Regions from separate parts of the Halomonas sp. N3-2A genome, predicted to be linked through region 1. Evidence: predicted binding sites of a transcription regulator. Region 1 holds the regulator's gene; each other region holds the start of a gene.
The links. Region 1 encodes PhoB, which activates phosphate uptake and scavenging genes when phosphate is short. Its sites were predicted from a motif close to TGTCATANNNNTGTCANA; they were not measured.
Positions count from the first base shown of each region.

Region 2: CEK60_RS13005 (DUF6482 family protein) is a predicted target of PhoB. The motif match lies at 1,878-1,895, and genes of this name have one in related genera.
Region 3: phnC (phosphonate ABC transporter ATP-binding protein) is a predicted target of PhoB. The motif match lies at 1,870-1,887, and genes of this name have one in related genera.

Region 1 covers NZ_CP022286.1:3,917,486-3,922,120, forward strand. The annotation lists gene CEK60_RS18285 (chorismate--pyruvate lyase family protein) at 1-558, shown strand, start outside; gene ubiA (4-hydroxybenzoate octaprenyltransferase) at 593-1,483, shown strand; gene phoB (phosphate regulon transcriptional regulator PhoB) at 1,605-2,294, shown strand; gene phoR (phosphate regulon sensor histidine kinase PhoR) at 2,297-3,613, shown strand; gene CEK60_RS18305 (hypothetical protein) at 3,914-4,216, shown strand; gene CEK60_RS18310 (hypothetical protein) at 4,611-4,635, shown strand, end outside.
Region 2 covers NZ_CP022286.1:2,774,492-2,779,126, reverse strand. The annotation lists gene dnaB (replicative DNA helicase) at 58-1,446, shown strand; gene CEK60_RS13010 (hypothetical protein) at 1,513-1,806, shown strand; gene CEK60_RS13005 (DUF6482 family protein) at 1,947-2,249, shown strand; gene CEK60_RS13000 (thiol-disulfide oxidoreductase DCC family protein) at 2,282-2,680, opposite strand; gene CEK60_RS12995 (cryptochrome/photolyase family protein) at 2,677-4,257, opposite strand; gene hemH (ferrochelatase) at 4,370-4,635, shown strand, end outside.
Region 3 covers NZ_CP022286.1:2,658,137-2,662,771, reverse strand. The annotation lists gene phnD (phosphonate ABC transporter substrate-binding protein) at 1-751, opposite strand, end outside; gene phnC (phosphonate ABC transporter ATP-binding protein) at 824-1,690, opposite strand; gene CEK60_RS12475 (helix-turn-helix domain-containing protein) at 2,046-2,216, shown strand; gene CEK60_RS22900 (hypothetical protein) at 2,440-2,664, shown strand; gene CEK60_RS22895 (LysR substrate-binding domain-containing protein) at 2,671-3,165, opposite strand; gene CEK60_RS22890 (LysR family transcriptional regulator) at 3,131-3,376, opposite strand; gene CEK60_RS12465 (aldehyde dehydrogenase family protein) at 3,683-4,402, shown strand; gene CEK60_RS12460 (peptidoglycan DD-metalloendopeptidase family protein) at 4,461-4,635, shown strand, end outside.

The sequences.
Region 1 (4,635 bases):
CAAGCTTCCCTTCCTCATCGACTATTTCCTCACTGGCTCCCTGTTGCTGCGGCTCGTCCTGCAATGAGCGCTGCGTGGTGGCAGTGGGTGGCATCGACGGACTCCTTAACGACGCGGTTAACCGTCGCAGGCGGCACAAACGCGTTTCGGGTGCAATTGTTACGTCAAACGATTGGCTTACCTCTACGGGATGAAGCGCTAGCGCTGGGAATTGAACCGCGCCGCTATGCATGGCTGAGAGAAGTCGCGTTGTGTGTCGGCGATAAGCCCTGGGTAGTCGCACGCTCGGTAGCGCCACTTAGTCAATTACAAGGTAAGGGGTTAGAAGGGCTTGGCGAGCGTTCATTAGGCAGTTGGCTGTTTCAACAACCTGACTTAGTGCGCGGGCCACTCTACGCCACTCGCCATCAGCCACGCTTTGTCGCGGAACACTCTGCGTCGCTTTTAGACAGCGTATGGGGGCGGCGCTCAGTGTTTCAGCACGGTGGGCTGTCGCTGTTAGTGCAGGAATACTTTTTATCGACCATGGCAGATGATCTTGCCCTGTCTTCGCGCTAGGCTATCACCAGCGTTTTCTTTTTGAGAGGTAAGCATGGACCGTTCTCTGTTGAGGCCAACGGGATGGGCTCGGGTGGCTGATTTTTTACATTTAACGCGATTGGATCGCCCGATTGGTACTTGGCTATTGATGTGGCCCACCTTATGGGCATTGTGGATAGCAGCAGAGGGTGTGCCTGGACGGAATGTTCTGCTGATCTTTATTGCTGGCGTTTATGTGATGCGCGCCGCGGGCTGTGTGGTTAATGATTACGCTGATCGTCATTTCGATGGCCATGTAAAGCGCACTAAACATCGTCCGCTAGCCACTGGTCGTATCAGTGAAACCGAGGCGCAGCTGCTGTTTATCGCGCTGGTAGCCACTGCTTTCATTTTAGTGCTATTGACCAATTGGTTTACGGTGCTGTTGTCGATAGGTGGTGTTGTATTAGCGTTCATTTACCCGTTTATGAAGCGCTACACCCATTTACCTCAGGTGGTGTTAGGGGCTGCGTTCTCTTGGGCGATTCCCATGGCATTCGGTGCGGTATTGGGTCATGTACCGTTTGAAGCATGGCTACTGTTTAGCGCTAACGTGCTGTGGACCGTTGCCTACGATACTCAATACGCCATGGTCGACCGCGACGATGACCTAAAAATTGGCATCAAATCTACCGCGGTGCTGTTTGGTAGCGCTGATCGTCTGATCATTGGTGTGTTGCAAGTGGCGGCACTTGGACTACTTGCCTGGGTAGGATGGCGCGTTGGTTTAGGTGGCTTTTTCTGGCTTGGATTAGCCGCTATGGCCGCTACGTTTGTCCATCAACAACGCTTAATCGCTGGCCGTGAGCGCGACCGCTGCTTCCAGGCATTTCTTAATAATCATTGGTCAGGCTTGTTAATTTTTGCAGGTATTGCACTAAGTTGGTGGCCAATAACTGGCTAAATATCCTCTATGTCATAAAATTGTCATCGAGTCATGGTGTTATCGTCACTGACATGTCTTTGAACTGTTTTTTTAAACTATTTTTTAAATTAGTTTTCATTGAACACCGTGAGGCCCTGGAATGACCGCCAAGACCGTTTTGATTGTCGATGATGAGGCGCCTATTCGCGAGATGATCGCAGTGGCGCTGGAAATGGCTGACTATCGCGTGCTTGAAGCGGATAACGCCCAGGATGCCCACGCGATGATGGTTGACCACCAGCCAGATCTGCTTTTGCTGGATTGGATGATGCCGGGCACCAGTGGTATTGAGCTTGCAAGGCGCTTAAAGCGTGAAGAAGCCACTGCCGAGGTGCCTATCATTATGCTGACCGCTAAAGGCGAAGAAGATAATAAGATTCAAGGGCTTGAGGCTGGGGCGGATGACTATATCACCAAGCCTTTCTCTCCCCGCGAACTGGTGGCGCGCTTAAAAGCAGTATTGCGACGTACTACCCCCCGTGGTGTCGAAGATCCTATTGAAATTAATGGCTTGCTATTAGACCCAGTGAGCCACCGTGTGAGTGCTTACGGTAAGGCGTTAGAAATGGGGCCGACGGAGTACCGTCTGCTGCAGTTTTTCATGACGCACCAAGAGCGCGCCTATACACGTAGCCAACTGCTCGATCAAGTGTGGGGCGGTAACGTATACGTTGAAGAGCGGACGGTAGATGTTCACATCCGACGTCTACGTAAGGCCCTAGGAGAAGCTCACCAGAGTCTCATTCAAACGGTGAGAGGCACTGGGTACCGTTTTTCCGCGCGGGTGTAACGGTGCGCCTGTGGAGCCGAGAACTATGGCGAATTGCGTGGCTGGCCGCTTTGGGCGCTTGTCTGGGGTGGTTGCTGGGTATGCCAGGTCTTGGCGTTGCTGCAGGTCTTGCCGTTTGTCTGGTGTATCAACTGCGCCAACTGCGTGCGCTCTTTAAGTGGTTAACGCTTCACCCTCATGATGAACCCCCTGCTGCGAGCGGCATGTGGGGCGAGCTTTTTGATCGCTTGTATCGCTACCAAAAGAGCCAACGGATTACTCAGAATCGCTTACGTGCCACCCTTGCACGTATTCAGGAATCATCCGAAGCGATGCGTGACAGTGTCGTTATGCTAGATCGGCATGGTGACCTGGAGTGGTGGAACAGTGCCGCGACGGAAATGCTGGGCTTGCAAACCGCCCACGACCGTGGCCAGCACATTACCAATCTGCTTCGTGACCCGCGATTTATCAGCTACTTTAATGCACGTAAATACGGTGAGCCGCTGACCTTAACGTCGCCCATCGATGAACGGCATATCCTTCAATATCAAATTACTCTCTATGGTGATGATGAGCGCTTGGTAATGGCGCGAGATATTACCCGCTTGCATCGTTTAGAGCAGATGCGGCGTGACTTTGTCGCCAATGTTTCCCATGAACTACGCACACCGCTAACGGTACTGACGGGTTATTTAGAAACCTACAGCGACTTGAAAGAGCAACTTCCACCACGTTTGGGCCGAGGTATTGCTCAGATGGAAGAGCAGACGAAGCGTATGCAAAACTTAGTCAATGATCTGCTACTGCTCTCTCGGTTAGAAATTGATCAAGGTGGCGAGGATCATCATGCGTTGGCGTTAGGGCCAATGCTCGACACCATTCGCTGCGATGCGCTAGCGCTCTCTAACCAACAGCACAGTGTTCAAGTCGCGCTTGAGAGCGATGCCCGTCTGATCGGCAGCGAGCAGGAACTGCATAGCGCTATTTCAAACCTAGTGTTTAACGCTGTGCGGTATACGCCAGAGGGCAGTCAGATAACACTTCGCTGGAAAACCCTGCCGAATGGCAGTGCTTGTATTGAAGTTGACGACGATGGTGAGGGAATTGACCCTGTGCATATTCCACGCTTAACCGAGCGTTTCTATCGCGTTGATAAAGGGCGTAGTACTGCAACGGGTGGTACCGGGCTTGGTCTGGCGATTGTAAAGCATGTGCTACTAAGACATGACGCATTGTTACAAATTGAATCTCGCCCTGGCGAAGGAGCCCTCTTTCGCTGTGTTTTTCCGTCATCACGTGTTGTCAAAAGCGAGCCCGCCTCGCGCAATGCTGTTTAAGTACAAGTGATGTATAGGTGTGTCATGCTTGTCATACAAGTATGGCCACATAATACTCATGTGCCATTTCTAACCACTTTCCCTGCTTGATCTGCAAACGCTTTAAGCGCTCTTCCTATTATCTTTCATTTGATAAATTATTGTTTTATTTGGTTTTTTATATCATTTTTGATTTTTTGGCACATCGTCTGCACGTGTCTTGGTACTTGGTAAGAGAGAAAACCATAGGAATTGGTAAGCCGAAAGGCCGTCTTTCTTACTATTTAAGCAGTACCTGAACAGCGATCTAGGAGACGGAACATGATGTCCAAGGAACTACTCAAGAAAGCTGGTATTTTAAGTGTAGCGTTCGGTTTAGTTGCTAGCCCTGCAGCATTCGCTCAAGAGCCAGCAGACCCCGCGAACAATATTTCCCCTGATGAGCAGCCTGTTGAGACTCAATCCGAAAGTACAACAGATTCAAGTAATTATGATAGCCAAGAGTTGACTCATGACGAAGGCGATAACGCCAGCGACATGGAACCTAGTTCAACGAGCCAGGACGATTCAGAGTCTGGCTATGACAGCACAGATGAGTTGCCTGAAGAAAATAGCGGAATGTAACATTAACTTTGGTTACTTATCTTTTCAAAAGGTACTATAACTCTTACGCTTACGGATGAGCTATTCAGAGGCATGGATGTCAAATTGCATGGATGCTCCTAGATTCAAGGATTGAATCTTTCGACGGTCAACACGCTAGTCAGGGTTAATTCCAAGGTTGGAGCCCCTCAAACGGATAGGAAGCTAGTGTTACGTATCGCGATACTAAGAGTGCTCAAGACCCCACTTCGGTGGGGTCTAATTTTTTGTGTATAGTATAATCATTGTTACGTTGCCCACTGTTTCTTGGTGTTAAAAATGCAATTATTCAGATGACACGTTTTGCGATTGGCAAAAGAAGGTACCTTGTATCATTGCATTGTCGGTTGCTCCATATAGCAAGGAGTTTTTATTTATGTTGTTGAAATCATTTGTTAAAA
Region 2 (4,635 bases), 1.1 Mb from region 1:
TTGTCCCGCTAAGATAGTCATCGTAATTGGCTACGCTTTATGATTAAGGAGCTCACTATGCAGGACCAGCCTTCTGCTGATCAGGAAACGGCAGCGATAAAGCTGCCGCCGCACTCTCTTGAGGCGGAGCAGTCGGTGCTAGGTGGGCTAATGTTGGATAATCAGGCCTGGGACAATGTCTCGGAACGGTTGGTGGCGGATGATTTTTACCGCTATGAGCATCGCTTGGTATTCAATGTGATGATTCATTTGGCCGAATCCGGGCAGCCGCTGGACGTTATAACGCTGTCAGAGGCATTAGAAGCGCGTGATCAGTTGGATACGGTGGGCGGCTTGGCATTCTTGGCTGAGCTGGCTCGCAATACGCCTTCTGCCAGTAATATTCGTGCTTATGCGGATATCGTTCGCGAGCGAGCAACGCTGCGTAAATTAATCCGTGCGGCCAATCAAATTGCTGACGGAGCGTTTTCGCCCCAGGGGCGGCCTGCTGACGAGCTGCTGAATGAAGCGGAGCGATTAGTCTTTCAGATTGCCGAAGAGCGGCCGAAAACGGGCGGTCCTATCGGTATGAGTGAACTGCTAACCAAAGCCGTTGATCGTATTGATGAGCTGTTCAATCTAAAGGGTGAAATGACAGGGCTCTCCTCGGGGTTTCGTGACCTCGATGAAATGACCTCAGGCTTACAGCCCTCAGATTTGGTGATTATCGCGGGCCGCCCGTCAATGGGTAAAACCACGTTTGCCATGAATCTCGTAGAGCATGCGGTTATTGCTAGCGATAAGCCGGTGATGGTGTTCTCCATGGAGATGCCTGCAGAATCTCTGATGCTGCGTATGCTCTCTTCGTTGGGTCGGATTGATCAAACCCGTGTGCGTTCGGGGCAGTTGGAAGATGAAGATTGGCCGCGGCTGACATCAGCGGTCAACCTGCTCAAAGACAAGCAGCTATTTATCGATGATACTGCGGCGCTTTCGCCTAATGAAATGCGCTCACGCCTGCGTAGAGTGGTGCGGGAGCACGGCAATATGGCGCTGATCATGATTGACTATCTGCAGTTAATGCAGATCCCCGGCTTTTCTGAAAACCGTACCGGTGAGATATCGGAGATTTCCCGCTCGCTGAAAGGGCTAGCAAAAGAGTTTCAATGCCCTGTTGTAGCTCTTTCACAGCTTAACCGTTCGTTGGAGCAGCGCCCCAATAAGCGTCCTGTCATGTCGGATCTGCGGGAATCCGGCGCGATTGAGCAGGATGCTGACGTCATTGCGTTTGTTTACCGAGATGAGGTGTATAACCCTGACAATCCTGACAACCAAGGGATTGCCGAGCTGATTATAGGTAAACAGCGTAACGGGCCTATCGGTACGGTACATATGGCCTTTATTGGTAAATACACACGCTTCGAAGACCTTGCGCCCGATAGCTATGGCGAAGCGTTCGGCGATTAACTTGAGCGTTAGGGGGGAGAACGTATAATGCTCCTCCCCGACCAAGCAGATAGACAGGAGTAGCAAATGGCAGGTGGTTTTAGACGTGGTAACCGTAAGCGTCTTCCTAAGCTGGAAGGCCGTGGGGAACTGCAGTCACTAGAGCGAGAAGGGCCATTTAAAGAGTGGTTGGGAATGCCTGACCTCTACCGTTACTTCCTGGTAGTTGAAGGGGAAAAATATAGCTACCAAACTGAAGATTCAGAACTGCCGGTAACGGTAGGCGATAAAGTGGTTTTCCGTTACAAGGAAACTAAAGGCGGTAACTGGATAGATCGCAATTCGTTAGGTAAAGCAATCGACCCCTCTGAGTATCAATAATTCGACGAATAAGTTGACGTTTTGGTCAGGAACTCTTTTGTGATGTTGCCGTCATAGGCAGTTAGTGCCAAGGTAATAAAATTGTCATGGGGTGTCGTCATGCTGTGCCCCATGATGATGAACAATCACAGGAGGGAACCATGGAACTTAAAGAACTGAAGCAATTTGTTGCGGGTCACGATAATTTTGAAATACGCGTTATCACGCATTCGGGCAGCCGCTTTTATCAACTAGAGCTTGAAGATGTAGAGGGCGAGCGGCATATGTTGACCCAGCGCGGTAAGCCAATGCTGTTTCGCTCGCTAGATGATGTTTATCTTGAGCTAAAGCGTGCTGGGATTCACCGTGCTTACTTAGTGCAGCATGTGCCCCAGGATGAAGTGATTGGACGCGATGCTCATTACAGTTCGCCGTTAACATCACGTATGCCGCTAGTGTTTTAACACTACAAACATTGCAACATCCTATGGCGTCCTCACTTGTTTGCGTGACGCTTCTCCCACCACCGCCCTAGCCGAACACGGCGACGGGCAAAAAAACGATAGCCTGCATCCATTACTCCTCGCAGGCCTGGTAAGCAAGAAAGCCATACTAGCCACCGGTAGCCCAGTACCGCATAGAGGGCCCGGCTGGCATCCATCCCGATATACCAATTTCCTTGGCTATCTTTGACATGCAGTAGCCCCATCATATCGTCAAATCTGCGCCCTATATCGGCTGCATTGAAATCACGACGCTGAATATCCACGAGTGCGACACGTTCTTGATGGCGATGCTTTGCAAGCCAAGCGACTTCCACGCGGCAGAAAGGGCAGTGGCCATCATGATATAGCGTGACAGGTGACGTTGCGTGCAGCGTAGAGAAACGACTCATTGGGTATCCTTTGATAGATAGCCTTGTGTGTGGCAGGTCTGGCCGTAGCCTGGACTGGTGGGTAGCGAGGCAAGAAACTGTTCAGCCTGTTGACGCATCGCGTCACGCTTTTCATCTGTCATGCGAGAGAGTGAGCCATAGATCAGCTTCATACGCGGATTGCGGTTCAGCTGTTCAGCGTTGGTTTCCAGAAAATGCCAGTAAAGGCTGTTAAACGGACACGCCTTTGGACCTGTTACCTGTTTTGGAGAGTAGCGGCAGTGCTGGCAGTGGTCAGACATTTTGTCGATATATTTGCCTGAAGCGCAGTAAGGTTTGGAGCCCATTAAACCGCCGTCAGCGTGCAGTACCATGCCTAAGGTGTTGGGCAGCTCTACCCATTCGCAGGCATCGGTATACACCGCTAGATACCAGTCACACAGCGCTTCAGGCTTAACACCACATAGCAGGGCAAAGTTGCCGGTTACCATCAAGCGCTGAATATGGTGGGCGTAACTGTTGTCGATAGTCATTTGGATAGCGCGCTGTAAGCAGCGCATATCGGTATTGCCATCCCAGTAAAATGCCGGTAATTCACGTTTAAACCCAAGCCGGTTCTCATGCTTATAAGCTGGCATTTGTGTCCAATAAAGCCCTCGAACATACTCTCGCCAACCGAGTATTTGACGAATGAATCCTTCAACTGCATTGATAGGCGCATGACCTGTTAGATAGCGCTGCTCAGCGGCTTCACAGACTTCGTGAGGTGTTAGCAGGCCGATATTGAGCGCCGCCGACAGTCTGGAGTGAAAAAGGAACGGCTCTTTATCGCTAATCGCATCTTGGTAGCGCCCAAAGTCGGCCAACCCATGGTCAAGGAAGTGGTTTAAATCCACCAGCGCCTGTCGGCGGGTGACGGGAAGGTTGAAGTTATCCAGGGATCCCATGTGTTCGCTAAAATGCTGCTTGGCATCATTGAGCGCTTCCTGGGTCAGCGCATCTTGGCGATGGGTGGGAGGCGATGGGAAGCTGAGCGTTGCTTGAATCGGCTCACGGTTGTCGTGATCAAAGTTCCATTTTCCTCCGGCAGGTGTATCGCCCTCCATTAGTAGCCCAGTTCGTTTGCGCTGCTCCCGATAGAAATACTCCAGACGAAGCTGTTTACGTCCTTTAGCCCAGTTGGCAAAGTCATCAGGTGAGCTGAAAAAGCGATCATCTTCGATCACTTTCCAGGGTAGGGTGGCTGCTTGGCGCTGCTGCATAGCATTCCAAAGTCGCCATTCACCAGGTCTTGCTACACGCACTTCATGGCAACCGTACTGAATGGCAATACGTTCAGCTTCCGTGATGAGTGACTGGGTATTGTCAGCATCATCAATACGGCTGTAGTGAACGTTGTAGCCTTTATCGCGCAGCGCCTGAGCAAAGTGCCGCATGGCGGCCATGAATAAGCCGATTTTATGTATATGGTGAGGCACATAGCGCGCTTCTTCGGCGACCTCGCAAAGAGCGATGACTGCGTCAGTTGGCGCATTGCGCAGGGTTGCCAATGAAAGCGAAAGCTGATCACCAAGGACTAATAGTAAAGGCTTCGACATGAGTTTGCCTATAGTTATACAAATAATGTTGATAGTATAACTTTATGCCGCAGCTTTGCCGAAAAGTGTTAAGATTTTGCCAACTGTTTAAAACATCTGAGGAGTTAGCGACATGGTCGATAGCGTTGTAAAAGATCAGCCGGGCGAAGGGCGCTTGGTCCATGCGCCAAGTGACCATCCTGCCGTTCCCCCTGCAAAAGTCGGCGTGGTGTTGGCTAACTTGGGCACCCCGGACGCAACCGACTATTGGTCTATGCGGCGCTACCTTAGCGAGTTTTTGTCCGATAAGCGTGTTGTTGATTACGCTAATTGGAAGTGGCAGCCGCTTTTACAACTAATTATTTTGACCAAGCGTCCATTTTCTTCTGGTAACGCTTA
Region 3 (4,635 bases), 1.3 Mb from region 1:
AGAAGAATTCACGCAGTCCATCCTTGGTCTCTTCGGACAGGTTGGTGCGCCATACTAGCGGGTCAGATGGAATCAGCGGGGACGTCCAAACCACGCGAAGCTGCTCAGCTTTCTCAGGTGCGCTGATTTCAAGACGCTCCATGCTCTCGGTATTAAAGGTGGCAACATCAACTTGGCGATTGGCCACCGATAAAGCGTTGGTTTCGTGGCTGGAGTTCAGAGTGCGCTTAAAAGCAGTAGCAACATCGACGTCGTTTTGGGCAAACACATAGTAACCTGGCACCAAATACCCAGACGTTGAATTTGGATCACCGTTACCAAACACGAGGTCACCGGAGTTCTCCAAGACGTCTTCGACGCTGTGCAGATCGCTGTCCTGATGCACAATCATCAAACTCCAGTATCCCGGTTGGCCATTCGCAGGGATTGTCTGAGCGAAAACCTCGCCACCTGCACGATCCACGGCTTCTATGGCCGATTTGTTGCCGTACCAAGCTAAGTCGATCTGGTCAAAACGCATCGCCTGAATCACTGCGGCATAATCAGTGGCAAAGAAGGGCTCAACCTCCATGCCTAGCTCCTCCGACATATCATCAAGGAACGGTTGCCACATTGGCCGCTGGTTCTGGCTGGATTCAGTGGAAATAATGCCGAACTTAAGTGTATCGGCGGCCAACAGCTGAGTGCTTGCAGCAAAGCTAATCCCCGCAACCAGCGGTAGAAGTAGACGGCGATAAGAAGTAAACGTCATGAGTGTGTCTCCGGGATAATAGTGTGTTCGATTGTGAGTGGCGTATCGGTGGAAGAGCGGTCCGTTCTGCTGTTAGCTAGGCATTGGCGTTGCTACTGCGTGATGCGCGGAAATAGTTTGGCGGTTTTCAGGGGATGCTTGGTCGCTTGACAGCTCGCTTGTGCGTAGCTCATCAAGATCAGCATTTTCGTAAAGTGCCTGCAGGCGCGCGTCAGTGAGTTCACTAATAGGGCCATCGAAGTACAAACGGCCATCCTTAAGGGCGACGGCACGCTGACAATAGCGGCGAGCAACATCGACTTGATGCAGGGTGACGACCACGGTGCGGCCGTCTTCGGCGTGAATACGACTGAGGATTTCCATAACCTCGCGAGCGCTGCGCGGGTCCAGTGAAGCAATTGGTTCATCAGCCAGAATTAATTCGGCGTCTTGCATCAGTACCCTGGCAATTGCCACACGTTGCATTTGCCCACCAGAAAGGGTGTTAGCGCGCTGATCCATCAGTTCCTCAAGCCCCACCCGAGCCAAGCAAGCTCGTGCATGCTCACGTTCCTGATCGGTGAAACGGCCAAAGAGAGCGCGTAACTTGGACATACGACCCAGCCGCCCGACCAATACGTTGGTTAGCACGCTAAGACGCCCTACTAGGTTGAATTGCTGAAAAATGTAGCCAGTTCGACAACGCTCAATGCGAACTGCGCGGTGTAGACGACCGTTCATCTGTACGTCACGCCCCATAAGAGACACGTGACCGCCATTTTTTCGATTTCCGCAGGTTAGGCCGACGAGGTGGCGCAGCAGTGTGGACTTACCGGAGCCTGACGGTCCAATCAGCGCGACCATTTCACCAGGTGCGACGCAAAAGCTTACGTCATCAAGCACCTGGCGGTGCCCAAACGTCTTATTTAAGCCTTTAGCGTGAATAATAGAAGTAGACATGTTGCTCCCCCGTTTGGAATAACAACATTCTGGTCGAGTCAGATGAACACCAGTTGTCTAGACAATGTCAGTTTGATGATATTTTTAACGATTCGTGACTAGGTTTTCGTAATGGAAAATATTTAAATTATATATTTATCAATAATTTGAAATTAACTGACATATTTTTGCCACTCTTATGTCACCGGGGTGTCATCTTGTTTTCGGTGCGCTAATGAGAAGGGGGTGTATGTGATATTTCATATAGCAAAAATATTTGAAAGCGATTCTTTACCATTTGGAATGACAGCAAGCTATCCAGAGTGATTTTTGATGGATCGTGGTCATCCCGCACGCTTGGGTGGGCGAGCACAAAATGAAGATCGTTGGTGTGGCGCGTGAAACGGGGTTGAACTGCAACGCCATCACGTTGCTTTATAAAGAAACAGCTCAGCGTGTTGAGTTGGATGCGCTGGATAAGCTATGCAAATTATTCAGCTGTGGGGTAGGGGATTTGTTCAAGTTTGGCGACGATCAGGGAAGATAGAAAAAGCACGAAGAGAGGGAGGGCGGAAAGCTAGCGGTATCAAGCATCCGATCATATGTATCCACGACAGTGGTCACATGTAGATCTTTGTGGGCATCGACGCCATCGGCAATGTCAGGTGACCAATGTGATGCTGAGCCATGATGGCTCTTCAGGCTATCTGTTGAAAGTGGCTTCACCAGGTTCGATAGCCTGAGCATGGCAGTAACGAGACTGGCCCTTCTTGAGCTACATGCATCGACGAGGTGAGTCACTTCGTCTTCCAGTTGCTCGGCTACGCCGCACCGCATGGTATCGCTGGTGGCGCAACATCGCGGTGCTCAAGGAGCCAGTTGATGAACCCCTTGAGCTTGGCCATCTCCCCCTTGTGCTCAGGATATGCCAAGTAATAGGCATTTCGGCTCGTCAGAGCGAAGGGCCAGGGTATCACCAGATGGCCAGCCGCTAGTTCCTCCTAGGCCAGGAAGCTCGGCACCAGTGCAATGCCGCAGCCTGACCGCGCTGCGCGCAGAGCCATATAGAAGGTGTCGAACCGCGGCCCGTGATAGCTGTGCTCTGTATAGCACCCCTGAGCTTGGAACCAGTCATGCCAAGCTTCAGGCCGGGTCGCGCTCTGCATTAATACCAATCGAGTCAATGACAGTGGAGCGTCGACACCGCCGGGTGGCAGTATGGCTGGCGCGCAAATCGGCACTATTTCTTCATCAATCAGCTTGATGCACTCCGCTTTAGGCCATGCACCGTGGCCGAAGAAGAAGGCTACGTCGATGTGCTCTTCTTCGAGATCGAAAGGCTCCACTCGGTTGCTGATGTTTAGGTAGACGTTGGGATGGCGAAAGCGAAAGCCGTTGAGCCTGGGAATCAGCCAGCGGGCTCCAAAAGTCGCCAGGGTAGTGACGTTAAGAACCTCATTCTCACCCCCGTAGGACTGCATGTAGCGAGTCGACATCTCCACCTGGGCGAGTATCTTGCGCACTTCGGTTAGATAGAGTGAGCCCTAAGAAGTGATCTGCAGGCGCTTGCGCACACGGCGGAACAGGGGAGGGAAGCACTAACTCCATCTGGGCTACCTGCTTGCTGACGGCGCTTTGAGTCAGGTTCAGCTCATCCCCCGCGCGGGTGAAGCTTAGGTGCCGGGCAGACGCCTCAAAGCACTGCATCGCGGTCAGGGGTGGGAAGATAGACACGACTCATAAAACATGAATTATTGGAATGTTGATCTGACTAAATATCGCTTTAGTGACCAAGCACACCCTTAAGATGTTGCTCAAATATCGCTGGCTAAAGCAAGCACGACTTTAGCATTGAGGAAGTCGTGGTGTGGCTTCAGCACTGATACTACGCAGATCCTGGTAGATGAAGAAAAAATAGAATGAACTCCCGAATATTCGTCGCTTGAGCATTTTTCACAACCCTGATGATACTGAGTGTGTACCCACTTAATATCGCGACCAGTCGGAGAAAGAATGAACGACGCCATCATGCAGCGCCTGGGAGTACGTGTAGAGCAGTGTCTTCAAGGTGATTACCCGGTGATTAGCCCCACCGATGGTGCCGAGATTGGTCGCGTGAGCATGCCGGGGGCCGACGCGATGGACGCCTGCATCGCCTATGCGGAAGCGGCATTCATTCAGTGGCGACAGGTGCCAGCATCGTGTCGCGGCGAGGTTGTCGAGCGGGTCAAGAGGGCCTATGCCGGTGTGACCATCGGCGACCCGATGGGGGGCAGTCTGGTCGGCCCGCTGATCGATGCTCAGGCGTTTGAGCAAATGCAATCGGTGCTCGGCAAGGCGCGTGAGTGGGGCGCCAGAGTGTTTGGCGGCGAACGTCGACTGGCTGACGAGTACCCCAAGGGCTACTACGTGGCGCCAGCCATCGTCGAGGTCGAACAGCAGGACGAGCTGGTAAAGCATGAGACCTTTGACCCGATTCTCTACGTGATTAGCTACCGTAATTTCAGCGAGGCCGAGGCCTTCGTCTCGGTTGACGGCAGCGACTGCGGTATCGCCAACGTCAATATCGGCCCCAGCGGCGCTGAAATCGGTGGCGCTTTCGGCGGAGAGAAGGAGACTGGCGGCGGACGCGAATCCGGCTCCGACGTTTGGAAGAGCTATATGCGTCGCCAGACTAACACGGTGAACTACTCCCGCGAGTTGCCCTTAGCCCAGGGCATCAAGTTCGACTGATTCCCACGTAATAATCGGGTGCCCCGGGAGGGGGTGCCCTCGTTAAAGAGAGAGAAGCATGCCGACCCACGATAACCTTCGATCCCTCTGCCTGCGCTGGCAAGATGCGGCGCCGGCGACCGAACTTGCCCCCGAGGCCCTTGAAGATCCCGCGGTTCTCGATTGTCTGCCCGAGGCGTTGAGGATTGCCCTAATGTCACGCTATGGCGTAGTTCATCCTGCTCTTGCACTGT